2 regions of the Pseudocitrobacter faecalis genome follow, and region 1 is predicted to be linked to the other one. Evidence: riboswitches for the same ligand, from Rfam matches in the RefSeq annotation. Region 1 holds a riboswitch; the other holds the start of a gene.

Region 1 (7,256 bases):
GGGGAAGTGGTTTTCCAGCGAGGCGCTACTGGCGGCCAGAAGTATTGGCGACCGTATTCTGACCGGAACGATGAGTATTCTGGCGCTGATGCTGGTGGTGCTCATTGCCTGGAGCATTGCCAGCAAGCGTAAATTCGCCGCGCCGATGATTCCGGCGATGGTATCGCTGGCGGCATTTTTGGTGCTGATGCCGCAACAAGTACTGTTAACGCCAGTTAATAGCGAGACGGCGGTTGCCGTTGGCGGGGTGATATCGCTGGGGCTGACCAACGCGGGCGGCGTCTTTATGGCGATTTTAACCGCTATCGTCGCCACCGACCTTTTCCTGTGGGTGGCCAAAACCCGCTGGCTGCAAATACGCATGGGCGATGAAGTGCCGCCAATGGTAACGCAATCCTTTCAGTCGATGTTTTCGATAATCCTGGTGGTACTGGCTTTTGCGCTACTGGCGGCGGGCGTCAAAGCCGGAACGGGCAAAGAGGTTCACGAGATTATTCAGGCATTAATTCAGGCACCACTGGTGCACCTGACCACGAACTTATCGGGTTTTCTGGTGCTGACGACGCTCACCAATTTCCTGTTCTCCCTCGGTATTCACCCATCCGGCATTATTAACCCAATACTTGAGCCTCCCTTGTTGGTCGCGATGCAGGAAAATATGGCCGCGTTTGCCCGGGGCGATATGCCGCCGCACATTATTGTGCTGCCGTTTCGCGATCTCTACGGGCATATGGGCGGCACGGGTACCACGCTTGCACTGCTGTTGGCGATATTTCTGCGCAGTAAAGTCTCAAGCCATCAAAAACTGGGGCGAACGGTGCTGGCGCCGGGGTTATTCAATATTAACGAGCCGGTCATTTTTGGTTTCCCGGTGTTGTATAACCCGCTGATCATGATCCCTTTCATCATTTACCCACAAATTAACTTTGTGATTGCGTATTTCGCTACGCAATTGGGCATGGTCTCCAGAATAGTCGCTTTCGTTCCGTGGTCTGTGCCACCGCTGCTCTCCGGTTGGTTAGGATCCGGCGGCGATGTTCGCAACGTTATTTTGCAGGTTGCTTTACTGGCGCTCGGCGTAATGATTTATCTGCCTTTCCTGATGGCCTATGAAAAGACGATTGTGGAAGCCAAAGTGAAAACGCTCGTCGATTCATTATCCACTGAGAAACAGGCTGCTGAACTCACCGTCCTGCGCAATAAAACCATTATTTTGACCTGCAACGAAGGTATGTCGACGTCAATTATGGCGAACAAAATGCGCAAATACGCCGAGGAGTGCGGTTATGCGCTCAATGTGTACGCCATCAATATTGGCCGTATAGAAGAGGAGTATCAGAAAGCCGATCTGATTCTGCTTGGCCCGCAGGTGGTGTATATGCAGGAATCCATTATTAAGAACATCGACAACGCCTGTCCGGTAATGGCAATCAATGCAGAGTACTTCAGCAAGCTGGATGGTAAATCTGCCATCGAAGACGCTGTTGTTATTTTGAATAACAGAGCACAACATACACTGGAGGTTAATTGTGATTAATTGCGCCTTTATAGGCTTTGGAAAAAGCGCAACCCGTTATCATCTGCCCTATGTGCTGGTGCGCAAGGATAAGTTTAACGTCAGCAGAATATTTGACCGGGTACGGGTTCCCGCACGCGAACAGCAGTCTCAATATGTCGGTATCCAGTTTACCTCGCAGGTAGAGGATATTTTAAACGACGCATCTATTTCACTGGTTACGGTTTGTACGCCTCCGAATAGCCATTTTTTTTATGCCAAACTCTGCCTTGAGCATGGCAAAAATGTGCTGGTTGAAAAACCGTTCACCACCACCGTCGATGAAGCGAAAATACTGTTCGCGCTGGCACGTGAAAAAGGGCTGCGGGTAACACCTTTCCAGAATCGTCGTTTTGATAGCTGTTTCCTGACCATGAAACAGGCTATTGAAAGTGGCAAGCTTGGCAAAATTGTGGAGGTAGAGAGCCACTTCGACTATTTCCGCCCAGAGGCAGAACGTCAGCCGGGAGGTCATTTTGATGGCGCATTTTATGGCCTTGGCGTACACACGCTCGACCAGATGCTGGCATTATTTGGACGCCCCCAGCAGGTTTACTACCATCTGCGTCATTTGCGCCAGCCGGATAACCCTGACGACACGTTCGAAGCACAGCTTATTTATGGCGACATGAAAGCCATTATTAAAACCAGTCATCTGGTGAAAAAACCGTATCCTAAATTCCTGGTTCACGGAACGCGGGGCACCTTTATTCGCGATGAAATCGATCAGCAGGAAACCAGCCTGAAAGCCAACATTATGCCGGATAATCCGTTATTCGCCGCGGAAGAACATCCGGGCGTGCTGGACTACATCGATGGGCAGGGCAACAACCAGCAGGTGTATATTCCCGCGGTTAAAGGTGACTATGGTCGCGTGTATGACGCGTTGTATGAAACATTAACGACCGGATGTGCGAACTATGTTAGCGAGCTGGAGGCGTTGACCAATCTGGAGATTCTGGAGCGCGCGTTCCATCAGCCATCGCCTTCTCTGATAACTTTGTCGTAAGGAGTTTTTATGCAACGGATTCTGAATTGCCGCACGCATGATTTTGCTAAATGTGTTAGCGCCGGTGAGTTAAAACAAGCGATTATTGCTTCGGAAGGACGGGTGCTTATGGCTGAAGTCGCGGCGAGCGCCAGTCCGCTTTATGGTGAAGTGACGAATGGCGAGCTGCTTTGTGCGTTTGGGTGCGACCTGTTATTAGTCAAAGGAATGAATTGCCGCACTCAGGCGATTCAGGGATGCGAGAACCTTGCCCATTTCAAAACGCTGACGGGGCGACTGGTTGGTGTCAGTATGGAAGTGCTCGCCGATCCCTCGCTGGACGATCCTCGCGCCTGTAATCTGAGCAACCTCGCGCTGCTACAGGAGGCGGATTTTTACTGCCTGACGGCGTATGACAAACCGGGCGTCACCGCTTCGCGCGTCATTGACGCGCTACGCCAGATTCGCGGTATGACCGATAAGCTGATTCTGGTGGCGAAGTTCTATGCGTCCGGCGTTGCCGAACCACTGGAATACGCCAGTTACGTCGCGGCGGGTGCAGATGGCGTCATTGTTCCTGCGCCTGCCGGATGTCGTGGCGCGTCAGAGGAAAAAGTCACGCGCGCGCTGGAGGCTATCCAGGCCGCCGGTGGCGTGGGCATCACCACGCTCAGCAGCAGCCAGGAAGGCGCAGACGAAGAGACTGTGCGTCAGATTGCGCTCGCCAGTAAACGCTGCGGTGCCGATATGTATAACTTCGGCGATGCTGGCGTCGCAGGCATGGCGGATCCGCAAGCATTATATGCGTTTTCAATGGCCGTTCGCGGTCGCCGCCATACCTGGGTGAGAATGGCGGCGTCGCTGGCGCGCTAAACCAGCGTCATCAAAAAGAACCCGGCAGCCGTCATCAGGAGCGATCCCACCACGTGAGTTATCACGGAAATCATCGCCCACAGATAGTTGCCGTTTTGCAAAAGGGTGACGATCTCCGCCGAAAAAGTGGAAAAGGTCGTCATCCCGCCGCAAAGACCGGTGGTAATCAGTAACTTCCACGCCGGATCTAACTGCGGCTGGCGCAAAAAGAACGCCAGCGCCGCGCCAATAATAAAACCACCCACCAGATTAACCACCAGCGTGCCAGGTGGTAGGCTCGGGAAAAGGCTGTTCAGTTTCATCGACAACCACCAACGAATCACACACCCGGTTGAGCCGCCCACTATAACGGCCAGTAATGAACGATACATCACGCGCGTAAATCCTTATGCTAAATGTTTGATCAGCACATCCACCGTCAAGTGGTTGATGTACTCAAGGGAGTGGGAGGCGAGCACGCCCAGCAAGCGATTGTGATGCCCGGCGATGACCAGATCGATACGGCGATCGCGGATACAGGATTCGACATCTTCAAAGCGACGGGTCGTGACTAACTCCAGCGTTTGTACCGGTAGGTAAACGGATTCCGCCAGCTCGCTCAACAGGGCTTTGGCCTGAATGACTTCCTGCGAAACCACGTCATCCATCAGGCTGTCAGAGACATAATTGAGGGCGCGATAATCGGTGCTGATATGCGCGATGGTTATCGTCATCGCGTTCTCCTGCGCCATTTTTGCGGCGTGATCAAGCAGGGGAATGCCATCAAGGCTGCTATTAATCAGCACCAGCGCATGGTGATAAACAGGCATAAAAAAACCTCGTCAGGTTGCGAGGTATGCGCGGGTCTTCAAACGACAGACAGCCTGACATACCTCCATGTTAAGAGGGTATACCAGGCGTCATCAGCCCCAGCAGGGCGGTTGGGAAAGGTGGAACGCCATCACCTTTGTGAATAATTGTGGGCCGATGATGGGGGGATTGCAAATGGTTTGTGCGGCTTGCTTCCGCCCGGCACTTGCCGTAACCTGTCGCGATAAACCAATTTGTTGTATTGATGATTCAGGGGCCCTTCCTTCGTGAAGGCTGAGAAAAACCCGTACATTACTCATTCATCACGACATACAGCAACGTAAGAATGAACTTTCTTAAGGGCTCCACTGTTGCCAGATTAATTCTCTAATGCTTCATCTTGATCAGAAGAACATTATCACGACAGCAAACATTGGAAAGAGTGTTATTTGAATGAATTAAAAATCGTTTGCAACCCTTATTTGTTTTGTTGAATGGTATGAGTTCTTATTTCATCCATCTTAAACTTTAGATGGTTGTCTACTAACAGTAGCAATCTTTTTTTCAAAGGATAGTTCTTTACCTTGCTTAGGCGATAGAGGGTTATATACATTATTATAACAATGAGCGGTTAAGTCTGAAATGAAAAGACCTGAGTCCGGTTGATACCGAATCCAGGCCTTGAAAGCCGCTTAACATTAACTGTCCAATTTATGGGCGCAGTCCGCCGTAAGAGGCTTGTTCATATGGCTTAGCTATCAACTGCTTCAACGTTATAATAGTAAGCTAGCGTAGCCAGGAAAGAGCAATCATCAAGATTCAATTGTCGCTTGTCGATCTCATTCCAATAGCTGTTTAAAGCGGCCTCATCACCTTGTGAGAGGTTTTTACCGTACTGACTACACAACGCCTCATTAGAGAGGGTAGTGGGGCGTGTAGAGCATCCAGAGAGCCCAAGCGCCACCACTACTACAGCAAAAAGAGATTTCATTAACTTACCTTACTGTAATTGATATTTTTTATTACCTTGCTCTACCTCTTGCCACCTCCTTTTGTATTATTTCCTTTAACTCAGTAACGTTATTAGTAAGAAGCTGAAAGCGATTTCCATAATCAGCTTTGATGAATCTTCTAAATAAGAGGCTCTAAAAGAATTCTTCGTTAGAATCCGAAGCCAACACCCGCTCCCATAGCGAAATCGTTATTTGTCGTGGTACTTAAACCAGCCTTAATAACTGTGTTGCTACCTGCATGGAGAGAAGCACCAACACTTAACGCTGATTCGCTTTTAAAAGTGCCCACGCCAGCAGAGAACATCATTGTTTGGCCTGCTTCAACTTGAGGCATAGAAGCGATAGCAACCGCTGCGGCGCTACCTGAACGAGCTTCTTTTTTATTGCTATCAACTTCATCTTTCAAAGAGGAGAAATTATTATTAGCAGCAGAAAGTTTATTAAGCGCCTGGTGAACAGCTTTCAAATCAGCAGCGTTACTGGCGGTAGAAGTGCTGTTACGTTTAACAGTACTTTGAGTAGCTGTATCGACTTGCACTTTCGTAACGGTGGATGTTACGCCGTTAACTCCGTTCTTTCCATCACGCCCGTTAATTCCGGCTTTTCCATCTTTTCCGTTTAATCCAGTAGCGCCCGTTAAACCTTGCTTTCCTTGTGCGCCAGTATCGCCTTTATCACCTTTCGCACCATCTTTACCATTCATAGGTTTAGGGGCATTCTCAAGTGCCGTAAGACGCGAGTTATGTTGAGCGTCAACTTTATCAACGTTGGCTTTGACCTGCCCCCACGATTAGATACAACACTCAGTTAGTAACGTCGGAATCTTCATTCTCAGAATGACCCTTTCTCCAGCCCGCTGCAAATTCAGACGGTGTCTGATAATTCAGCGTGGAGTGCGGGCGGCATTCGTTATAATCCTGCCGCCAGTCATTAATAATTTTCCTGGCATGAACGATATCGCTGAACCAGTGCTCATTCAAACATTCATCGCGAAATCGTCCGTTAAAGCTCTCAATAAATCCGTTCTGCGTTGGCTTGCCCGGCTGGATTAAGCGCAACTCAACACCATGCTCAAAGGCCCATTGATCCAGTGCACGGCAAGTGAACTCCGGCCCCTGGTCAGTTCTTATCGTCGCCGGATAGCCTCGAAACAGTGCAATGCTGTCCAGAATACGCGTGACCTGAACGCCTGAAATCCCAAAGGCAACAGTGACCGTCAGGCATTCCTTTGTGAAATCATCGACGCAGGTAAGACACTTGATCCTGCGACCGGTGGAAAGTGCGTCCATGACGAAATCCATCGACCAGGTCAGATTGGGCGCCGCCGGACGGAGCAGCGGCAGACGTTCTGTTGCCAGCCCTTTACGACGTCTTCTGCGTTTTACGCCCAGGCCACTGAGGTGATAAAGCCGGTACACGCGCTTATGATTAACATGAAGCCCTTCACGGCGCAGCAACTGCCAAATACGACGGTAGCCAAAACGCCTGCGCTCCAGTGCCAGCTCAGTGATGCGCCCTGATAAATGCGCATCAGCAGCCGGACGGTGAGCCTCATAGCGGCAGGTCGACAGGGATAAACCTGTAAGCCTGCAGGCACGACGTTGCGACAGACCGGTCGCATCACACATCAACATCACGGCTTCCCGCTTCTGGTCTGTCGTCAGTACTTTCGCCCAAGAGCCACCTGAAGCGCCTCTTTATCCAGCATGGCTTCGGCAAGCAGCTTCTTGAGTCTGGCGTTCTCTTCCTCAAGCGACTTCAGGCGCTTAACTTCAGGCACCTCCATACCGCCATACTTCTTACGCCAGATGTAAAACGTGGCATCGGAAATGGCATGCTTGCGGCAGAGTTCACGGGCGGGTACCCCAGCTTCGGCTTCGCGGAGAATACTGATGATCTGTTCATCGGAAAAACGCTTCTTCATGGGGATGTCCTCATGTGGCTTATGAAGACATTACTAACATCGGGGTGTACTAATCAACGGGGAGCAGGTCAGCTTGTGTGGCGTAATTTTGTTGGCTTGCCGACACCTGTTGAA
Region 2 (7,256 bases), 1.9 Mb from region 1:
GGTGTAGTAAATATCGACCAGCAGTTGCACGCCGGGGGCTTTGGGAAGCAAGTCCAGCGCATTATCCAGCGTTGAGGTTACCCAACCGTTACTCAGTGGATAGGGGGCGAAACGAAACCCCTGCCGTAAGAATTGATCGCTGCTGACCAGAATAAAATGAGGGGAGTCGGTTTTGTGCGTGAGGGCAAGTGAGTGAGTCAGGCGTTCAAGTCGATCAAAAAACGGGGGCCAGGCGTGTGGATTCTTAAATCCAGGGTGATCGGTGCCTGAACGACGCCTCCTTTCTCTGCGAATTGCGATGCGCATGCTTCTCTTCCTGGCGCCGTCACGCGCGTCTTCACTTATAGCTTATCTAACGATGCGGTCAAACAGCCAGTAGCAGACATTGTGACACCAGAGTCAGGTTCTTCTCTAAGGCAATACTTAAAGTTAGGTAAGGGTTTTCGCAGCACTTAGGCTACCGTAAGAAGAGTGGTTAAAAAAAACGCAAGGGCTGTTCGCGTAATGTCCATCTTCGCGAACAACCCTGATTTCACATTGAAATGGATTGACTCACCGCCCGGTGACCGTATAATTCCTCGCGTTTCACCCCCGCGAAGTTCTGGCTTCACAATGCGCCCTTAGCTCAGTTGGATAGAGCAACGACCTTCTAAGTCGTGGGTCACAGGTTCGAATCCTGTAGGGCGTACCATTTTACCGTCTAGCGTTATTTCCCCTTTGCAAGAGAGTTTTCAAGCCACGGCAATAGCTGTTTTTTACGGCTCAGCATGCCTTCTACTTTGCAGGGCGCGTCTGCTTGCTGGCCTTCCGGCACGGCAAAATAGAGCGTCGAATACCCGGCATTGATATCCGTCAGCATGAGCACCACCCGTTGCGCGCCGGTCTCACGGATATTCTGCGCCATCGCCTGTTGTAACTCATCCAGTACCGCATCCACCTGATTTAATGAAAACAGTTCGATCTGTGCGGCGTTGATCTTCAGGCCCTGGATCTGGAACGTTTTGATATCTTTATTAAGCAGTGCTTTTCCGCTCAGCCCTTCAATGCTGGTTTTTGCGGTCAGTAGCCCGGCAATAAAGGCATCTTTCTCGATGCCCGCGAGAGCTGAGAGTTCCTCAACCGCAAGCGTGTCATCGGGCGTTGTGGTGGGTGAACGCAGCGCGACGGTGTCGCTTATCACAGCACCCAGCATTAAAAGTGCTTCCGCAGGCGTTATCATCTGGCGGATCGCTGGGGTCATCAGTTGCCACAGCAGCGTACTGCTGCTGCCCACCGGTTTTACCCATACTTCCGGAGGCAGACGCGTGACCAGGCCACCAAGGCGATGATGGTCTATGATCCCGACAACGTTACTTTCCGCTAAAGAAGCGGGGCCCTGGGTGGGCTCGGTGAAGTCGACCAGCCAGACATCGCGATCGGCGAGTGAATCGGTGAGTAAGGCGGGAACAGACAGTTGTGCCTGTTCAAAAATAAAGCGCGTTTCGCGATTAATTTCCCCACAACGCCAGGCCTGTGCCTGACAGCCCCTCAGCGTAAGCCAGCGGCTTGCCATATAAGCGGTGCAAACAGCGTCGCTATCAGGATGAAGGTGACCGAGTACATTTATCATTGCTTAAACCTTTTCAGGGAAGCATGTTGAGCTGGAGAAGAAAGGCCAGCCTGACACGCCCCATCGTGAATGAGAGTCATATCAGGCGTCATTAGCCTCCAAACGAGGCGGTTGGGGAAGGTGGAACGCCATCACCTTGCAACCAGTGTGAACCACGGCGCGCTGGCTTTCAAGCGCTTGCGCGGCAGTAAAAAGACTTTGCGCAACAATGCAAAAAAAACGCAAAGTGCTTTAAGAGCAGAAAATTATTTTGAGTTTAAGATTTTAACCAGATGAAAATCTCAGTTCGGTGTAATAACAACAAATGATAATCAATCTCCACTTACATGTAGAAACAATATTTCATTTTAATTTTGTGGTCATTTCACTCCTTTGCAAATAACCTTTATATTAAAATGGTTATCATTAGGTATTACCTCTGATATAAGAGGTGGTATCACAAATTTGATACTTTTTTTTCGTGGTAAAATTCTTACAGATAGCCGCAATTGTCCTGGATGATGTTTGTGTTAGAAGAATGTTTATTATTTAAGTGTTGATTTTTAAAACGTGTTTTTTTTGCGTTTATTTATTAAACCAGGAATATTATCGTATATGTTGGTTTTATCGGTATTGGTATGCTTCAGGCCGGGCAGGGAAGCCATTGACAAGGATTTATGTCAATGGAACTATATATTTACAAAAGGGAGGAGGGTGGCAGTATGTTGTCTGAAGTTAATTTAAAAAAATTAAGCTGTATTACATGCCCTTTAAATTGTGAGATAAAACCTACAACATCAGTGCGTATTGCTTTTTGCCAGAGTTTTTGTTTTAGCACCTGGCCAGAAGGCAGTCGTTATTTTGCTCTGGGTATCACGGAAGGTGTGTTGAAAAAAAGCCATGCGTGGATTTATTCTGGTTGTGTTTTTGTTGATTTTTCAATAAGTTATTTTAGAAGCTATTTAAGCAGACTCTGGCTGGATACGTTGATAGAAACCAAACTTAAAATCATCCTTGTCTGTGACAGGCATCTGCAGGCATTGGCTAACTATTGGTTCAAAAATGACGATAATATTTTTTTGATTTTGTATCCTGGAGAGAAAATCGACGCGGTTGCTGAAAAAATCAAAAGGAAATTTCTCGGGCATCACGCAATGTCCATACGTGGTGAAGTTTTATCCAGGCTAGAATTTAACATCCTGCATGATTTAAGCGCGGGGCAGGATTGTGTCGTAGTAGCTGAGACATTTAATCTGGGGATACGTAGCGTTTATGCCGCAAAGCAACGCGTAGAGAAAAAAATGGGGGCGGATATTAATGATCTTTTCCGTTATTCCTATGCTATGTAAAAGTCTACTGTTCTATTTTGCTATGTTTTAACGATAGTCGTTATAACATTTAACGTTAAGGTCGTAATCTTAAAGCTTTTCTAAAAAGTATTACTTATCATATGCATGACGAATTTACTTTATACGCTTTATTATCGATTGTCGCGGTGATGAATATTTTTATTTTGCTGTTTGTTTTCTAAACTCTATTTTTTCGTTCCGATCGCACAGATCGGAACCCGCTCTTGCTCCTGCTCCTTTCCCCCGGACAAAACTTTGATTCACTCCACACTTCTGCGTCATTGTCGAAAAGTGCAGGTTTTACTTACAAAGTGCCCTTCTTTTTCCCTTTCAGCCTGTCAAAAATGCAGATGAAACAAAATTAAAACATAAATTAAACAAATTGGAACATTCATCTGCGAGGTATCCTATGAACAGTCCTGGCAAGTTTCTTCTTCTTAGGGATAAGGGGAGGGGATTATGACGATGAAGCAACCGGCACGCGAGTGCGATGTTCTGGTGGTCGGCAGCGGGGTAGGCGGCCTCTCGGCTGCGGTGACGGCGGGCCTGAAGGGGCTGGATGTACAGATCATTGAGAAAGAGGCCGTTTTCGGCGGTACGACGGCGTTTTCCGGCGGTGTGCTGTGGATCCCCAACAATCATCTGGCGCAGCAACAGGGCATTGAGGACTCTATCGATGCGGCGCGTACCTATTTGCGTAGCGAAGCGGGCGAAAGCTATCGCCCGGAGCTGGTGGAAGCTTTCCTGCAACAGGCCCCGCAGATGCTGCGCGTTTTTGAAGAGAAAACCCGTTTTTGCTGCAACCTCTATCATTATCCCGATTACCACCCGGATGCACCGGGCGGCGTGATGCGCGGGCGCTCGGTGGTACCGGAAGCGTTCGATATTCGCCAGTTGGGCGATGACATGAAACGTCTGCGTAAACCGTTACGCACTATCACGTTTATGGGAATGATGTTTAGCTCGTCGAATAACGATCTCAAACACTTCTTTAATGCTACCCGGTCACTGAAATCTTTCGCCTACGTGGTGAAGCGGCTGAGCCGTCATCTGCTGGAAATTGCCCGCTATGGGCGCGGGATCACCGCTAACGGCGGGAATGCGGTGGTCGCAAGGCTGGCGTGCTCGGCGCGTGATCTTGGCGTGCCGATTCATACCAGGATGGCCGTCAAAGAGCTGATTGTGGAAAACGGCGTGGTACGCGGTGTGGTGGCTGAGCGCGACGGCGAGCGCGTGTCTTTGTATGCGAATCGCGGCGTGGTGCTGGCTTCCGGTGGTTTTGCCCGCGATGATGCGCGGTTGAAGAACTTATATCCGCATGTTAAACGCGGCGGCATTCAGCTTTCACCGACGCCACCGGGCGCGGACACCGGCGACGGTATTGCGATGGCCGAACGCATTGGCGCGCGTTTTGATAACAGTTATCCGAACGGTGCGGCGTGGATCCCGGCATCGAAAGTGCAGATTGGTCGCCAGCAATTTGTCTTCCCGCATCTGGTCGATCGCTATAAGCCAGGTTTTATCATGGTCAATCGCCATGGCGTGCGCTTTTGTAATGAAGCGGACTCCTATCATGACGTCGGTATCGCCATGATTGAAACCTGCCGCGACGATAACGAAACCTTCGCGTGGCAAATCTGTGACCACAAAGCCTTGCGTAAATATGGCATGGGATTCGCCAAGCCTGCGCCATTGCCCGTTTCGCTGTATACCCGCAACGGTTATCTGCTGAAAGGCAAAACGCTGACGGCGCTGGCAGAGAAAATGGGCGTGCCCGTTGCTGCGTTAAATCATACGGTTACGGCTTTTAACGCCGATGCACGGCGTGGGAAAGATACTCAGTTTGGGCGCGGTGAGTCAGCGTATAACCGCTATCTTGGCGATGCCAACCATCAGCCAAATCCTTGTGTCGCGCCCATTGAACAAGGGCCCTTTTACGCCGTGAAGCTGTTTATGGGCGATCTCGGTACTTTCCACGGTTTGAAAACCGATAGTGAAGCGCGCGTGCTCGACTTACAGGGCTTGCCCATTCCCGGCCTGTACGCCGCCGGAAATGAGATGGCAAGCATCATGGGCGGCAGTTATCCGGGCGCGGGGATCACCATCGGCCCTGCCGCGACCTTCGGTTATATCGCCGCCAACTCCCTTGCCGCACGCGGTGAAACCTCTGCGCTGCTTCAGCGTGAAGCATCCTGAATTCGGAGATGATGATGTCTACACTTTTTACCCCCCTTACCGTGGGGCCGTTAACGCTGACCAACCGTATTGTCGTCCCGCCGATGTCGCAATATTCCGCCGCCCACGATGGTATCGCTACGCCGTGGCACGCCCAGCACATTGGCGGTCTGGCGATTTCCGGTGCCGGGCTTGTGATTTGTGAAGCGAACGGCGTCACGCCTGACGGGCGCATTACGCCGCACTGCCTCGGCTTGTGGCATGACGAACAGGCGCAGGCATTGAAAAAGCTGCTGGCGGATATTCGCACCTACAGCGCCACGCCGATTGGTGTGCAGCTTAACCATGCGGGACGCAAGGCGGGCACCAATCCGCCGTGGCGCAATCAGGGCACTTCACTGGCTGACGAAGAGGGCGGCTGGCCGACGGTCGCACCCTCCGCTATTCCCTATAAACCCGGTTGGCGGGTGCCGGAAGAACTCGACGAAGCAGGCATGACGCGCATTATCGACGGTTTTGTCGCGGCGGCGTCACGTGCTTTAGCGGCGGGCGTCGATTTTATTGAGCTGCACGCCGCCAACGGTTATCTATTGAATCAGTTCCTGTCGCCGCTCAGCAACCAACGCAAAGATGAGTACGGCGGCAGCCCGGAAAATCGAATGCGTTTTCCGCTGCGCGTTGCAAAAGCGCTGCGTGATGCGTGGCCTAAAACGCACCTCTTGGGTGTGCGTTTCAACGGCGGCGAATTTGCCGAAGGCGGTTTAGGGCTGGAAGAGGTGGTGCAGTTTGCCCGCGAACTTCATACGTTGGGCTATGATTATCTTCACGTTTCTGGCGGCTACAATATCTACAACCAAACTCCGCCGGCTGATAAGCCTGGCTATATGGTGCCGTTTGCGGCAGCGGTCAAAGAGGCATTGCCGGACGCGGTGGTAATCACCGTTGGGCTGATTTATGAAGCGCAGCAGGCGGAAGAGATCTTGCAGGAGGGAAGGGCGGATCTGGTCGCGATTGGGCGCGGGATGCTCGACGACCCGAACTGGCCGATCCATGCCGCGATTGCGTTGGGCGAAACGCCGCCGTGGCCGAAACCGTATGACCGCTTTGGGCCGCTTGGCTGGCCGACGCACCAGACTCAGGAGGCCAAATGAATACGATGCCGATTGTCGATCACCGCATTTACACCATTCGCCTGCGTAAGATGAACGAGTTCATCGAGGTGTTTGATTCGCTGGCGATGCCGATTTTGCTGGAAACGCTGGGGCATCCGCTGGGTTTTTACACAAGCTTTGTGGGGCCGCAGAACCAGTTTGTTCACCTGTGGGGGTACGAAAGCCTGGCGGAGTATGAACGCCGGAGTCAGTTGCGCGATTCCCATCCAGGATTTGCCGCCTATTTAAAGGCGTCGGAACCCTTTATTGTGGCGCAGGAGACGCGGTTAATTCGGGCGACGATGGAGGGTGCGCGCTGATGCCCTCACCCCGGCCCTCTCCCACAGGGAGAGGGAGAAAACCGGCGCAGCACTCAACACCGTGCACAATCGGTCCCCTCTCCCTTGAGGGAGAGGGTGAGGGGGGAATGTGCGCACCGATGCCCTCACCCCGGCCCTCTCCCACAGGGAGAGGGAGAAAACCGGCGCAGCACTTAACACCGTGCACAATCGTCCCCCACTCCCTTGAGGGAGAGGGTTAGGGTGAGGGGGGAGTGTGCGCACCGATGCCCTCACCCCGGCCCTCTCCCACAGGGCGAGGGAGAAAACCGGCACAGAACTCAGCACCGCGCACAATCAATCCCCTCTCCCTTGAGGGAGAGGGTTAGGGTGAGGGGGAAATGTGCGCGCTGATGCCCTCACCCCGACCCTCTCCCATAGGGAGAGGGAGAAAACCGGCGCAGCACTCAACACCGTGCACAATCGGTCCCCTCTCCCTTGAGGGAGAGGGTGAGGGGGGAATGTGCGCACCGATGCCCTCACCCCGGCCCTCTCCCACAGGGAGAGGAAGAAAACCGGCGCAGCACTCAACACCGTGCACAATCGGTCCCCTCTCCCTTGAGGGAGAGGGTGAGGGGGGAATGTGCGCACCGATGCCCTCACCCCGGCCCTCTCCCACAGGGAGAGGGAGAAAACCGGCGCGGGACTCGACACC

The links. A riboswitch is a leader RNA that binds a small molecule or an ion and turns the genes downstream of it on or off. The one in region 1 is predicted to bind fluoride.
Region 2: linked by a shared signal. The riboswitch ahead of ACOXYR_RS15565 (DHHA2 domain-containing protein) and the one ahead of ACOXYR_RS06310 (universal stress protein) in region 1 are both predicted to bind fluoride.

Annotation. Positions count from the first base shown of each region.
Region 1 covers NZ_CBDDNJ010000002.1:1,210,587-1,217,842, forward strand. Annotated here, with positions in the region: gene ACOXYR_RS06290 (PTS transporter subunit EIIC) at 1-1,537, shown strand, start outside; gene ACOXYR_RS06295 (oxidoreductase) at 1,527-2,564, shown strand; gene ACOXYR_RS06300 (DUF7916 family protein) at 2,574-3,416, shown strand; gene crcB (fluoride efflux transporter CrcB) at 3,413-3,787, opposite strand; gene ACOXYR_RS06310 (universal stress protein) at 3,803-4,225, opposite strand; fluoride riboswitch at 4,303-4,370, opposite strand; gene ACOXYR_RS06315 (hypothetical protein) at 4,957-5,196, opposite strand; gene ACOXYR_RS06320 (YadA C-terminal domain-containing protein) at 5,367-5,921, opposite strand; one part of gene ACOXYR_RS06325 (IS3-like element ISSen4 family transposase) at 6,022-6,884, opposite strand; one part of gene ACOXYR_RS06325 (IS3-like element ISSen4 family transposase) at 6,884-7,142, opposite strand; gene ACOXYR_RS06330 (hypothetical protein) at 7,192-7,256, opposite strand, start outside.
Region 2 covers NZ_CBDDNJ010000002.1:3,129,454-3,136,709, reverse strand. Annotated here, with positions in the region: gene ACOXYR_RS15575 (DNA-binding response regulator) at 1-306, opposite strand, end outside; tRNA gene ACOXYR_RS15570 (tRNA-Arg) at 615-691, shown strand; gene ACOXYR_RS15565 (DHHA2 domain-containing protein) at 707-1,609, opposite strand; fluoride riboswitch at 1,685-1,754, opposite strand; gene ACOXYR_RS15560 (hypothetical protein) at 1,730-1,885, shown strand; gene ACOXYR_RS15555 (helix-turn-helix transcriptional regulator) at 2,311-2,937, shown strand; gene ACOXYR_RS15550 (FAD-dependent oxidoreductase) at 3,397-5,133, shown strand; gene ACOXYR_RS15545 (NADH:flavin oxidoreductase/NADH oxidase) at 5,148-6,263, shown strand; gene ACOXYR_RS15540 (NIPSNAP family protein) at 6,260-6,583, shown strand.